2 regions of the Promicromonospora sp. NPDC050262 genome follow, and region 2 is predicted to be linked to the other one. Evidence: riboswitches for the same ligand, from Rfam matches in the RefSeq annotation. Region 2 holds a riboswitch; the other holds the start of a gene.
The links. Region 2 has a riboswitch for cyclic di-AMP ahead of AB0I29_RS18040 (C40 family peptidase). Riboswitches for the same ligand answer to the same signal wherever they lie in the genome.
Positions count from the first base shown of each region.

Region 1: linked by a shared signal. The riboswitch ahead of AB0I29_RS22355 (C40 family peptidase) and the one ahead of AB0I29_RS18040 (C40 family peptidase) in region 2 are both predicted to bind cyclic di-AMP.

Region 1 is NZ_JBFAKX010000018.1:3,082-8,823, forward strand. It holds gene AB0I29_RS22340 (SMP-30/gluconolactonase/LRE family protein) at 1-18, opposite strand, end outside; gene AB0I29_RS22345 (cysteine hydrolase) at 88-696, opposite strand; gene AB0I29_RS22350 (cytosine permease) at 693-2,120, opposite strand; gene AB0I29_RS22355 (C40 family peptidase) at 2,213-3,046, opposite strand; cyclic di-AMP (ydaO/yuaA leader) riboswitch at 3,050-3,202, opposite strand; gene AB0I29_RS22360 (FAD-binding oxidoreductase) at 3,411-4,760, opposite strand; gene AB0I29_RS22365 (ornithine cyclodeaminase family protein) at 4,877-5,742, opposite strand, start outside.
Region 2 is NZ_JBFAKX010000011.1:222,364-228,105, forward strand. It holds gene AB0I29_RS18025 (NlpC/P60 family protein) at 43-693, shown strand; gene AB0I29_RS18030 (S8 family serine peptidase) at 823-1,884, opposite strand; gene AB0I29_RS18035 (hypothetical protein) at 2,024-2,917, opposite strand; cyclic di-AMP (ydaO/yuaA leader) riboswitch at 3,080-3,275, shown strand; gene AB0I29_RS18040 (C40 family peptidase) at 3,277-4,011, shown strand; gene AB0I29_RS18045 (hypothetical protein) at 4,161-5,096, opposite strand; gene AB0I29_RS18050 (GlsB/YeaQ/YmgE family stress response membrane protein) at 5,102-5,368, opposite strand; gene AB0I29_RS18055 (ion transporter) at 5,579-5,742, shown strand, end outside.

The sequences.
Region 1 (5,742 bases), on a different contig from region 2:
GATCCTGTTGACGGTCACAGCTGTCTCCTTCGTGACGAGCATGCGGTTGCTGCCGGTGCGGCCGTGATCCTGGCAGCAGCCGCGGGGTCAGTGCGCGGCCGCGCCGAGCACGTCGGCCGCCGTCGTGACCTCGATCAGCGGCGCGTACAGCCGCATGATCTCCAGGGCGCGCTCGTGGTTCTCCGGCGTCGAGCCCGCGCAGGCGTCCTCGACGACGAGGACCCGGCGGCCGGCGTCGGCGGCGGCCAGCGCGGTGGAGATCACGCAGCAGTCGGTGGCCACGCCCGCGAGCACCAGCTCGCCGGCCTCCTGGGTGGCGGCCGCCAGCTCCGGGCCCCACTTGCCGAAGGTGGTGCGCGTGACGACGGGCGCCCCCGCGGCGACGACGTCGGCGAGGTCGGTGATCTCGTACAGCGGGTCGTCCTCGGGCACGAGCGCGAAGGGCCACTGGTCGAAGTACGCGCGCCAGGCGCCGTCGGGCACCGCCGGGGCGACGTACCGCGTCAGGACGGTGCGCCCGGCGAAAGCGGGGAGCAGGCGCCGCGTCCCGGCGAGCGCGCGCGGATAGTCGGGGGAGGCCCACGGGCTGGGCGGGACGGCGAACACGTCCTGCATGTCGATCACGACCAGGGCGGCATCCGGCCCGACGGCGGCGGCTACCCGGGACGGCTCGACGGCGTCCGCACCGTCGCTCATCGCTCCTCCTGACGGCGCACCGCGCGGGCGCTCAGCAGGAGCGTCCCGACGAACCCGAGGGCCAGGGCGACCAGCACGCCGAGGTTGGCGAACGCCCAGCTCCCGTCCACGCCGCCGAGCGGGCCCAGCAGGTAGCCCTGCCAGGCCAGCCAGGGCGCGTAGGTGTTGGTCACCAGGCCCCAGCCGATGCCGGTACCGCCCACGACGAGCAGCACGGCGGCCCAGTTCACGGACCCGTACCGGCCGGCCGGGTCGTACAGGTCGGCGTCGGCGTAGTCGCGGCGGCGCAGCAGGATGTCGGCGAGCAGCACGCCGCACCAGGCGGCGACCGGCACGCCGAGGGTGATGAGGAAGCCCTGGAACGGGCCGATGAAGGAGTCCGCGACGAAGACGACGTAGATCGCGCCGACGACCATGAGCGCGCCGTCGATGGCGGCGGCCACCCAGCGCGGCGCGGGCAGCCCCAGGGACAGCAGCGCGAGACCGGAGGAGTAGATGTCGAGGGCGGCGCCGCCGATCAGCCCGGCCAGCGCGACCACCGCGAACGGGATGAGGAACCAGGTGGGCAGGATCGTGGACAGGGCCCCGATCGGGTCGGCGCCGATCGCCTCGTTCAGCACGGGGTCGGAGCCCGCGAGCAGCAGACCGAACACGAGCAGGACGACGGGGGCCAGCGAGGCGCCCAGCGTGGTCCACCCGACGATGCCGCGCCCGGAGGCGGAACGCGGCAGGTAGCGCGAGTAGTCGGCGGCCATGTTGACCCAGCCCAGCCCGAAGCCGGTCATCATGAACACGAGCCCGCCGATCACCTGCGGGCTGCCGCCGGCGGGGATCGCGGCGACCGTGGCCCAGTCGATGTGGTCGAGCACCAGCACGATGTAGACGACGGTGAGCACGGCGGTCAGCACCGTGATGACCACCTGCAGCCGCATGACGAGGTCGAAGCCGAAGACGCCCGCGACGACCACGATGCCCGCCACGACGGCGAGGGCCACGACCTTGGTGACGGTTCCGCCGCCCCAGCCGAGCGTCCCGAGCACGGTCGAGGTCGCGAGCGTGGCCAGCGCGACCAGCACCGTCTCCCAGCCGACCGTCAGGATCCACGACAGCAGCGACGGCAGCTTGTTGCCCCGCACGCCGAACGCGGCCCGGGACAGCACCATGGTGGGCGCCGACCCGCGCTTGCCGGCCAGCGAGATGAACCCGCAGAACAGGAACGACACCACGATGCCGATCGTGCCGACCACGACGGCCTGCCAGAACGACACGGCGAACCCCAGCAGGTAGGAGCCGTACCCCAGCCCGAGCACCGAGACGTTGGCCCCGAACCACGGCCAGAACAGGTTGCGCGGCGAGCCGCGCCGTTCGGCCTCGTCGATGGTGTTCAGGGCATTGGTCTCGACGCTCGTGGGCGCGCTGCTCATGGTGGTGATCCTGCCACGACGCACGAAGGGCCCGCACCGTCCTGGTGCGGGCCCTTCGTGAGCAGGTGTCGGGCGGAGCCGACCCGGGTGGGTCAGCCGATCCGGAGGTAGACCGGGCTGTCCTGCCAGATCTCGGTGTACCGGACGGTCTCGCCCGGGACCGGAGCCTCGACCTGCATGCCGTCGCCCGCGTAGATGGCGACGTGGCCCGGGGACCAGATGATGTCGCCCGGCTGCGCGTCGGCGGCCGAGACCTCGGTGCCGGAGTAGCGCTGCTGCGCCGAGGAGTGCGGCAGGGTGATGCCGACCTGGGCGTAGACGTAGGACGTGAAGCCCGAGCAGTCGAACCCGGCGGGGGTCGCGCCGGCCCAGACGTACGGGACGCCGAGGTACTGCATGGCGATGTCGACGATCTTGGACCCGGAGGTGGCGGCCGGGGCGGCCTTCTCCTCGGGCTCCTCGGCGACGGTGGTGGCCTTGACCTCCTCCTTGGCGGGCTCGGCCTCGACGACGGGCTCCGGCTCCGGCTCGGGCTCCGGCTCCGGCTCGGGGGCCGGCGTCACCTTGATGGTGCCGGTCTCCAGCGCGAACTCGCTGTCCGCGGCCACCTTCACGGCGGGGGCGGTGTCCACCTTCGCCGTGGTCAGGGCGGCGGTGTCCACCTCGGTGTCGGCCGACTTCTGCACGGCGTCCTGGACCGCGTCGCGCACGGTCTCGAGCTCGGCGGTGTTGGTGCTGGGGTCGTTCGCCGGGGCGGCGTTGGCCGGGATGGCGAGCAGCGAGACGAGGAGTCCCGATCCGGCGGCGACGACCGCGCCACGGCGGGCGGTCGCGGAGATGCCGCGGGCTGCGGCGCGCGAGATCGGGGTCAGCGGGGTGAGGGGTGCGTGGGCAGCACGATGGCGCCCGGGCATGCGTGTGGTCACAGCAATTTCTCCCGGCGCCTACGAGGTGAGCTGTCGGATTCGGATCGGAGAATGACCCGGCCGCGTCCTGCTGGTGCGGCTTCACCCCAAGGGCACCTGGCGGTGCCCGCGTACTTGGTTCCCCCGTCCCTGTCATCTGTTCAGAGCAGATCTCGTGGCGGTGACAGGGCTCGGCGTCCTCCACGAGTGCCCACGGAATTCCCCGCGAGCGGGACCGACCGTAGCCCACCTGGGCCCGAAAGTCACGATCGCGTTACGGACATCCCGGCCAGTGCTGGAGCTATTGACCGGAATGTCCGACCTACGCTAGTGCGGCGGGCGCCGTCCGGATCGAGGGCGGCGCCCACCGGGCCGAAGGTCCCGACTAGGACATCTGTCCAGGTCGCACATTGTGGTTGCGGGCGAACAGGTTGTCCGGGTCGTACCGCCGCTTGACCGCCGCGAGCCGTTCGTAGGTCGCCGTCGGGTAGACGGCTGTGACGTCCGTCTCATCGGCCGTCGTGAGGAAGTTCGCGTACGCACCGCTGAGGTGCGGGGCGAGCTTGCCCCACAGCCCGTCCAGCACCGGCCGGGCGGCCTCGATCACGGGCGCCGGGCCGCCGGTGAAGGTCGTGACCATGAGCTCCGCGCCCCGGTGCGCGTACGCCGTGGCGTCGCTCGGCACCCGGGCCATCGCGCCACCCAGGCTCCGGATCGCGATGGACGGCGCACCCGCCGACGTACCGGCCTCGGCCAGGATCCGCAGGGTCTCCTGGACCGACTCGTGGTCGACGAGGCCGTCGTGCGCGATCACGTGGATGCCGGGCGGCGGCGTGCCACCCTCCACCAGGACGTCCGCGTAGTCCATCAGCGTGACGTCGTCCTCGATGACCGTCCCGAGCCGGCGGATCGGGTCCAGTGCCGCCGCCGCGGCGTCGGGGTCGTCGCCGTCGAACGCCACGTGCACCTCCACCGGGGCCTCCGGCCCGCCCGCCAACGGGTTGGCGAGGTTGGTGATGGACGTGACCTCCTCCGGGGCCGTGCGCAGGTAGTCCGCCCAGCCCTGGAGCACTGTGGCGGCCTCGCTCCCGGGGAACGACACCTTCCCGAAGAAGACGCGCGTGGTCCGGTGCGCCGCGAACTCGAACGACGTCACGACGCCGAAGTTGCCGCCGCCGCCGCGGATCGCCCAGAACAGGTCCGGGTGCTCGTCGGCGCTCGCGGTCACGACCGCGCCGTCGGCGGTGACCACCTGCGCGGCCACCAGGTTGTCGAGGGCCAGGCCGTACCTGCGGACCTTCCAGCCGATGCCGCCGCTCAGCGTGAGCCCCCCGACGCCGACGCTCTTGGTGTCGCCCGAGGAGATCGCCAGGTCGTGCGGGGCCAGGGCCTCCGCGACGTCGCCCCAGTGGGCGCCGCCGCCGATCCGCACGAGGTGCCGCTCGGCGTCGACGACCTCCACGGTCGCGAGCGGGCTCAGGTCGATGACGATGCCGCCGTCGTTGGTGCTGAAGCCGGGAAAGCTGTGGCCGCCGCCGCGGACCGACAGGGCGAGCCCGGAGCCGGCGGCGAACCGGACGGCCGCCTGCACGTCGCCCACGGTCTTGGGCCGCAGGACGTAGGCCGGGCTGCCCACGACGAGCCGCGAACGCGCCACCGACTCGTAGTCGGCGTCGCCCGGCTCGATGATGTCGCCGCCGAAGTCGCGGCGCAGGGTGTCGAGTGCTGAGGTCATGACGTTCCTTCCAAGCGGTTGTGCCGAACGAGGAGTCGACTCGCCAGGCCTGGAAGATGTGACCGGACGACGGCGTGACCTCGGTCACGCGGGCGTCGGGACCGCCCGTCAGCGCGTCACCGCACCCCCGCCAGCACCGCCTCGGCCACCACGAGGTCCTCCCACGACATGCCCGTGCTCTTGAACACGAGCGGCCGTTCCGGGTCGGGGCGGACGGCGCCCGTGACGACGTCGCGCATCGGCACCAGGTCGCCGGCCGCCAGGGCGCCCTCCGCGATGGCGAGCACCACGTCGCCCGCCTCGCGCAGCGCGGCGCCCGGGTCCTCGACGACGACGGTGCCGCGCGCGAGCAGTCCGGCCGGCAGCTCCCGGGCGTCCGGCTCGTGCGAGCCCACCGCGATGACGACGGCGCGGTCCGCGATCAGGGCGGCGTCGAACAGCGGCTCGCGGGCCGACGTCCCGCACACCACGACGTCGGCGGCGCGCAGCGCGTCGTCGGACGCCGGGCCGCCCAGCCGGACGACGGTGGCGCCGTCGATCTGGGCGCCGTCGGTCGCCTCGGTGCGGGCCGGGTCGCGGACGAGCTGGGTGACGTCGCCCAGCGGTCGCCGTTCGCCCAGCGCGTCCGCGAGCGTCGCGACGTGCCCGTGCCCCTGCGGCCCCGCGCCGACGACCGCGACCTGGAGCGGGTCGGCGGCGTCGAGCAGCCGGTCCAGCACCGCCGCGACCGACACGGCGGGCGTGCGCAGCGTGGTCAGTGCGATGCCGTCCAGCACGGCGACGACGCCGAGCGTGGCGGCGTCGAGCAGCAGGTACGAACCCTGGACACGGGGCAGGCCGAGCGTCGCGTTCGCGGGGGCGACCGTGGCGACCTTGATCCCGACGTGCGCCCGGTCGCCGCCGCCGTCCGACGGCATGAGCAGCAGCTCGCCGGCCGGCACCGGCACGCCCTGGCGGGGCAGGTCGGCGGCCGGGTCCAGCC
Region 2 (5,742 bases):
CGCGGTCGACACCGCGCCGATCACGCTCCTAGCACTCACTTCATGTCCGTGACACGCACCGCAGCACGTTCCGGCGCAGTGATCGCGGCATCATCCGGACTTCTCGCCACGGCGTTCGCACCCAGCGCACACGCGATCGCGGGAGACGGTTCGAACCGACTGGCCAAGGACGTCGCGACGGCACCAGCGGTGCAGGTCGCGAACGACGCGAGGCTCAACATCGAGAGCAAGGCCGTCAAGGTCACCCCCGCTCCCGAGCCCGAGCCGGAGCCGGTCGTGGAGACCACCACAGAGCAGGTGACCGCGACAACCGCGGCCGCCGAAGCCGAGCCGGCCACCCCGGACTACGCGTCCGACGGTTCCATCGGAGCCCAGGCCGTCTCGATCGCGATGCAGTACATCGGCATCGCCTACGCGTACGGCGGCAGCTCGCCCGCCACCGGGTTCGACTGCTCGGGCCTGGTCAAGTACGTGTACGCGCAGCTCGGCGTCGAGCTGCCCCACTCGTCGTCGTCGATGGTGGCCACCGGGTACCAGGTGTCGTCGCCGATCCCGGGCGACATCGTGTGGACCCAGGGGCACGTGTCCCTCTACGCCGGCGGCGGCATGGTGGTCGAGGCCGCCAACTACGGAAGTCCTGTGCGCTACACCGAGCAGTGGCAGGACTACGCGGTCTACATCCGCCCGTACTGATCCGCACCGGCAACCCGTCAACAACCAGAGCGAAGGAGCACCGCGGCGCGCGCCGCGGTGCTCCTTCGCGCTCGTCCCGGCGGTCGCGACCGACGTCGGTACGCGAGCGGCGCCACTCCGCGAGCGGCGTCAGTACGCGACCGCCGCGGCCGCGTCGACGACGCCGTACCCGTACAGCGGCGTCCACAGCCCCGTGAGACCCAGCAGCGGGTCGTGAGCCGTGCGGAGGATGGCACTCTCCACGTCGTCGACCGAGCGCCCCTGCGCGAACAGGAGCGCCGCGACCCCGGCCACGTGCGGCGTCGCCATCGACGTGCCCGCGTAGGAGTCGTAGCTGCCGCCCGAGCAGGTGTCGGAACCCGTGCCCACGGGAACCGTCGACCAGACGTCGCCGTCGCAGCCGGTCAGCCCGCCCGACCCGCCGGGCGCCGAGACGCTCTTCAGGTCCAGCTTGACCGGCAGCTCCGAGTAGTAGGAGTGGAGCCCGGCCGAGTCGGTGGCCCCGACGCAGATCGCGACGCTGGTGAACGCCGGGTCGCTGCAGAGCGGGGTCGACGAGTTGCCGGCCGCCGCCACCGTGAGCACACCGCGCTCACGCGCGTACGCGATGGCATCCCGCATCAGGGTGTCGACGCCGATGATCGTCAGCAGCTGCCCACCCAGGCCGGAGCCCAGGGAGAGGTTGATGACGTCGGCACCGTGGTCGGCCGCCCAGCGGATGCCGTCCGCGATGTCCTGCGACGAGCCCGACCCGGCCTCGAGCACCTTGACCGGGAGGATCCTGGCGTCCGGCGCCACGCCCGCGACGCCGATGCCGTTGTCCGTCGCGGCAGCGACGATGCCTGCCACGTGCGTCCCGTGCTCGTCGCCGTCGTTGGTGCCGTCGGGCCCCCTGAAGTCCCCTTCGCCGCACGGACGGACGTCCGCGCAGCCCGTGAAGGTGGCGCCCGGCAGGAGCTGCCCCGCCAGGTCGGGCTGGTCGAAGTCGACTCCTGTGTCGACCACGGCCACCACCACGCCCTCGCCGGTGCTGGCCGGCCAGGCCGCCTCGGCGTTGATCTGGTCCAGGCCCCACTGCCTGTCCCGGAGGGGATCGCTGGTCGCGGCCTGCGCGCCCGGCGCGACCGCGACCAGCGTCGCCACGACGAGCGCCGCGGAGGTGGCGGCGCCGACAAGTGACTTCCTGTTCATATATGCCCCCATTATTCGCACAGGGGCTGATTACCCCTGAACTGGGGCAAACCTAGGACGACCGAGTCGACGCCGAACAGGCCTCACGCCCGGTTGGGGGTGAAATTTACACAATCGCAATCAGTAAGGGCGCGGGATGTCAGGCCCAGGCCTCGGAGAGCTCGCTCTCGTCATCGGCTTCCCTGGACAGCCGGAGCGCGGCGATGGCCGCACCGAGCAGCAGGGCGACCACCCAGGCCCCGAGCTGGTGCCCGTCGGGAACGATCGCGGCGGAGGCGATCTTGCCCGCGGCGAGGGCCACGGCGGACATCGGGTCCTCGGTGAGCGCCGAGCCCGGCCAGATGTTCTCCTGCACCGCCAGCAGGGCGGGTCCGGCCGCCTGCAGCACCCACACGGCGCCGGCGGCGGGCAGCCAGCCGAGCAGCTCCATCGGCTTGCTGTCCACGGTGAGGCCGAACGCGATACCGAGCGCCAGGGCGAGCACCCACCACGTGCCCGTCGGGGACACCGCGTTGCCGGGCACGAAGCCCCAGAACCAGCCGTCGAGGAGCACCACCGGCAGGGCGAGGGCGACACCGCGCAGAGCGGCCGGCCCGAGGCCCGCCAGGAGCCCGGCCGCGAGGCCGACGATCCCGGCGGCGCAGGTCACCACGAGCATGCCGAGCGGCATGGCGTCACCCGGGACCGTCTCGCGGGCCGCGAGCCACCAGGAGGCGCCACCTGCTCCGGCCATCGCGAGCAGGGTGCCGCCGATCGCGGCGGCGGCGCCCGCCCCGGCCGAGGCGGCAAGGCGGGCGGTGGTCCCGGCGAGCACGCCACCGAGCAGCGCCATGACGACGAGGCCGACCACCGCACCGTCGGCCGTGAAGGGCAGCGGCAGGATGCCCGCCTGGGCGGCGTCAGAAGCGTCCGCGATGCCGGTGACCTGGTACGACAGCTGCGCGAGCCAGGGCAGGAATCCGCAGATCCACCAGACGATCGCACTGATGGGAAACACCCACCAGGCGGAGATACGGGAGTGCGATTCGCCCATGCCGCCGAACGGTAGCGGATGTGTGATGTCGGTCATAACCCCTGAAGCCCGGAACGGCGCAAATCTGCGCCTTCGTTGGGTCAGACCGTAATGCGTAACCCGATCGTGACTTTTTCCGTGAACGTGTGTACTTTGACTTCTGCTCCACCGCACGGTGGAGTCGCGAGCCGGACGCCGAGTCCTGTCACCGGTTCGTGACCAGACGTTCAAGACAGGAGCGGGGGACCCATTCCCGGGCGACAGCAGGATCGTCGTCCTCGGGGTGAAGCCGGACGGAAACCCCCCAGTAGCCGTGCGGCCGGGTTGTACTCCTACCCGAACCCGACAGCTGACCTCGCAGGCGGTACAGGAGACATTAGGTGACGAACTCCCTCCGCGGACGGCATCGTGACAGCCGCCCGGCCCAGACACCGCTGACCATCCTCGCCCGTACCGCCACCGAGAACGCCGGCACAGTTGCCCGCCGCGGCGCGATCGCCGCAGCCGCCGGTGGCGTCCTGATCTCCACCATCGCGACGACGGCCCACGCGGCCCCGGCGATGGACCTGAAGACCGACGTCAAGACCGCGAAGCTCAACTCGGTCGACCTCAACTCACTCACCGCGGTGGCCAAGCAGTCCGTCGCCGCCGCCCCCACCGTGACCGTCCCGGCCGACGCGAAGATGCCGATCGAGATGGAAGCCCTGGGCACCTCCACGGGCGCCGACGGCGAGAAGGGCGAGGGCCCCGCCGTCGTCTCGGTCGACGCGCCGGACCCCGTGCCGGTCGGCCAGCAGGCCGTCAACATCGCCTTCAACTACCTGGGCATCACCTACGTGCTGGGCGGTAACTCGCCGTCGGAGGGCATGGACTGCTCGGGCCTGATCCAGTACGTGTACGCGCAGCTCGGCGTCTCCCTGCCGCACTCCTCGAGCGCGATGCTCAGCTCCGGTTACCAGGTCACGTACCCCGAGCCGGGCGACATCGTCTGGACGCCCGGCCACGTGGCCCTCTACGCCGGCAACGGCATGATCATCGAGGCCTGGGCCGCCGGCATGCCGGTCCGCTACACCGAGATGTGGCAGAACAGCCCGACCTTCATCCGGGTCGTCTGAGCCGGAGCCGCAGGCTCAGACGACAAAGAGGCAGAGCCTGAGCCGCTGGCCTGGACAGCCGCAACACCAGAGTCTCGCGAGGCGCCGCCTCCGCGCCGGGTATCCGGCAGCGGACGCGGCGCCTCTCGCGCACCCGGCCCCGGGGGGGGCTACTCCGGCCAGTCGCAGCTGTCCGCGATGAAGGCGAACAGGTCGGCGCGCGCCGAGTCCGGCATGGGCACGTAGATCACGTGCTGCGCCACCCCGTCGACGCTCGCCGACACGGGCAGGAACGTGCCGCGCTTGTCCTCGCCCACGGCGTGGGCGTCGCAGCGGGCGGGCACCACGGGCAGGGTGACGCTGCCGGAACGCTGCCCGTCGAGCGCGGAGCCGGTCCAGCCGGTCACTTCGCCGTCCGGGTCAGGGTTGTTCGTGATCGTGGTCCCGGCGATCCGGCCGATCGTGACCTCGGGCCCGCCGTCCACCGGATCGATCCGCAGCGTGACCAGGGCGGTCAGCTCGCCGTCGCGCGTCTCGACGGGGATGTCCGCGTCGACGGCGAGGCTCGCGCCCGCGGCTACCGCGGCCGTGGCACAGTCCACCGCGTGGTTCCGCGCGAGATGCCCGCCGGGATCGCCCACCTCCTCGACGACGACGTCGCTGGCCGGCCCGAGCTCGTCGAACTCGCCCAGGGCCAGCGTGATCGTCGCCGACGGCGCGGCGTCCGGCACCGGCTCCTCCGGCCCCGCCGGGAAGCCGGCGCACTCCGCCTCGCCCAGCTCGACGTAGACGTCCCGCGTGGTGCCGGGCCGCAGCGCCGGGGTGCGGTTCTCCTTGGTGGGGTGGGTGGGCCCGAAGCCGTCCGCGTCCAGGGCCCCCGACACCAACGTCATCGTCTCGTCCGAGTCGTTGGTGACCGCGAGGACGATCTCGCGGGCGGCGTACTGCGAGCGCCCTTGGTCCACCTGGACGCTGAGGTGGTCGGCGATGTCGTCGGGCACGGGCCCCAGGGTCGACGACGGCGTGGGCGCGCCCGAACATGCGACAGCGGCCGCCCCGACCAGCGACGTCAGGAGGACGACGAGGGCGGTGCGGCCGCGGGCCACAGCGGTCAGGCGGTCTTGCGCCGGCCGAAGATCGCCTGGGCGATCAGGATGACGATGATCGCGCCGATCACCGCGAAGAGCCAGGTCGACCAGGACCAGAACTCGCTGAAGCTGACGTTGAAGATGAGGCCGCCCAGCCAGCCGCCGAGCATGGCGCCGAGCACGCCGAGAAGCAAGGTGACCCAGAAACCGCCCGGCTGCTTGCCCGGGATGACGATGCGTGCGATGACACCGGCGATCAGTCCGAGGATGAGAAAGGCCCAGAAGCCCATGGCATTTTCCTCCAGTCGTGTGGCTTGCTTGTGCTCTACTCCAGCACTGATTTGGTTCAGTTGCCACCGGACCCGCCGATCAGTCCCATATCGGGACATTGCGCCCGGACAAGTCGGGGCACACCGCCGCGCTAAGGTTCGCCCGGGCAAGGGGCCCTGAGGCAATTCCGGGCCGTGGGCTCCGGGCACGCGAAAGTGGAGGAACACTCGATGAACCAGGAGATCGGCACACGGGCCGCACCGCGGACCGGACGAGAGCGACTGCGTGCCTTTCTCGACCAGAGGTGGGTCACCAACCTCGTGCTCGGGGTGATCCTGGCGAACGCCCTGGTCCTGGGCGCCGAGACCATGGTGCACGGCGAGGCGCTCGAGGT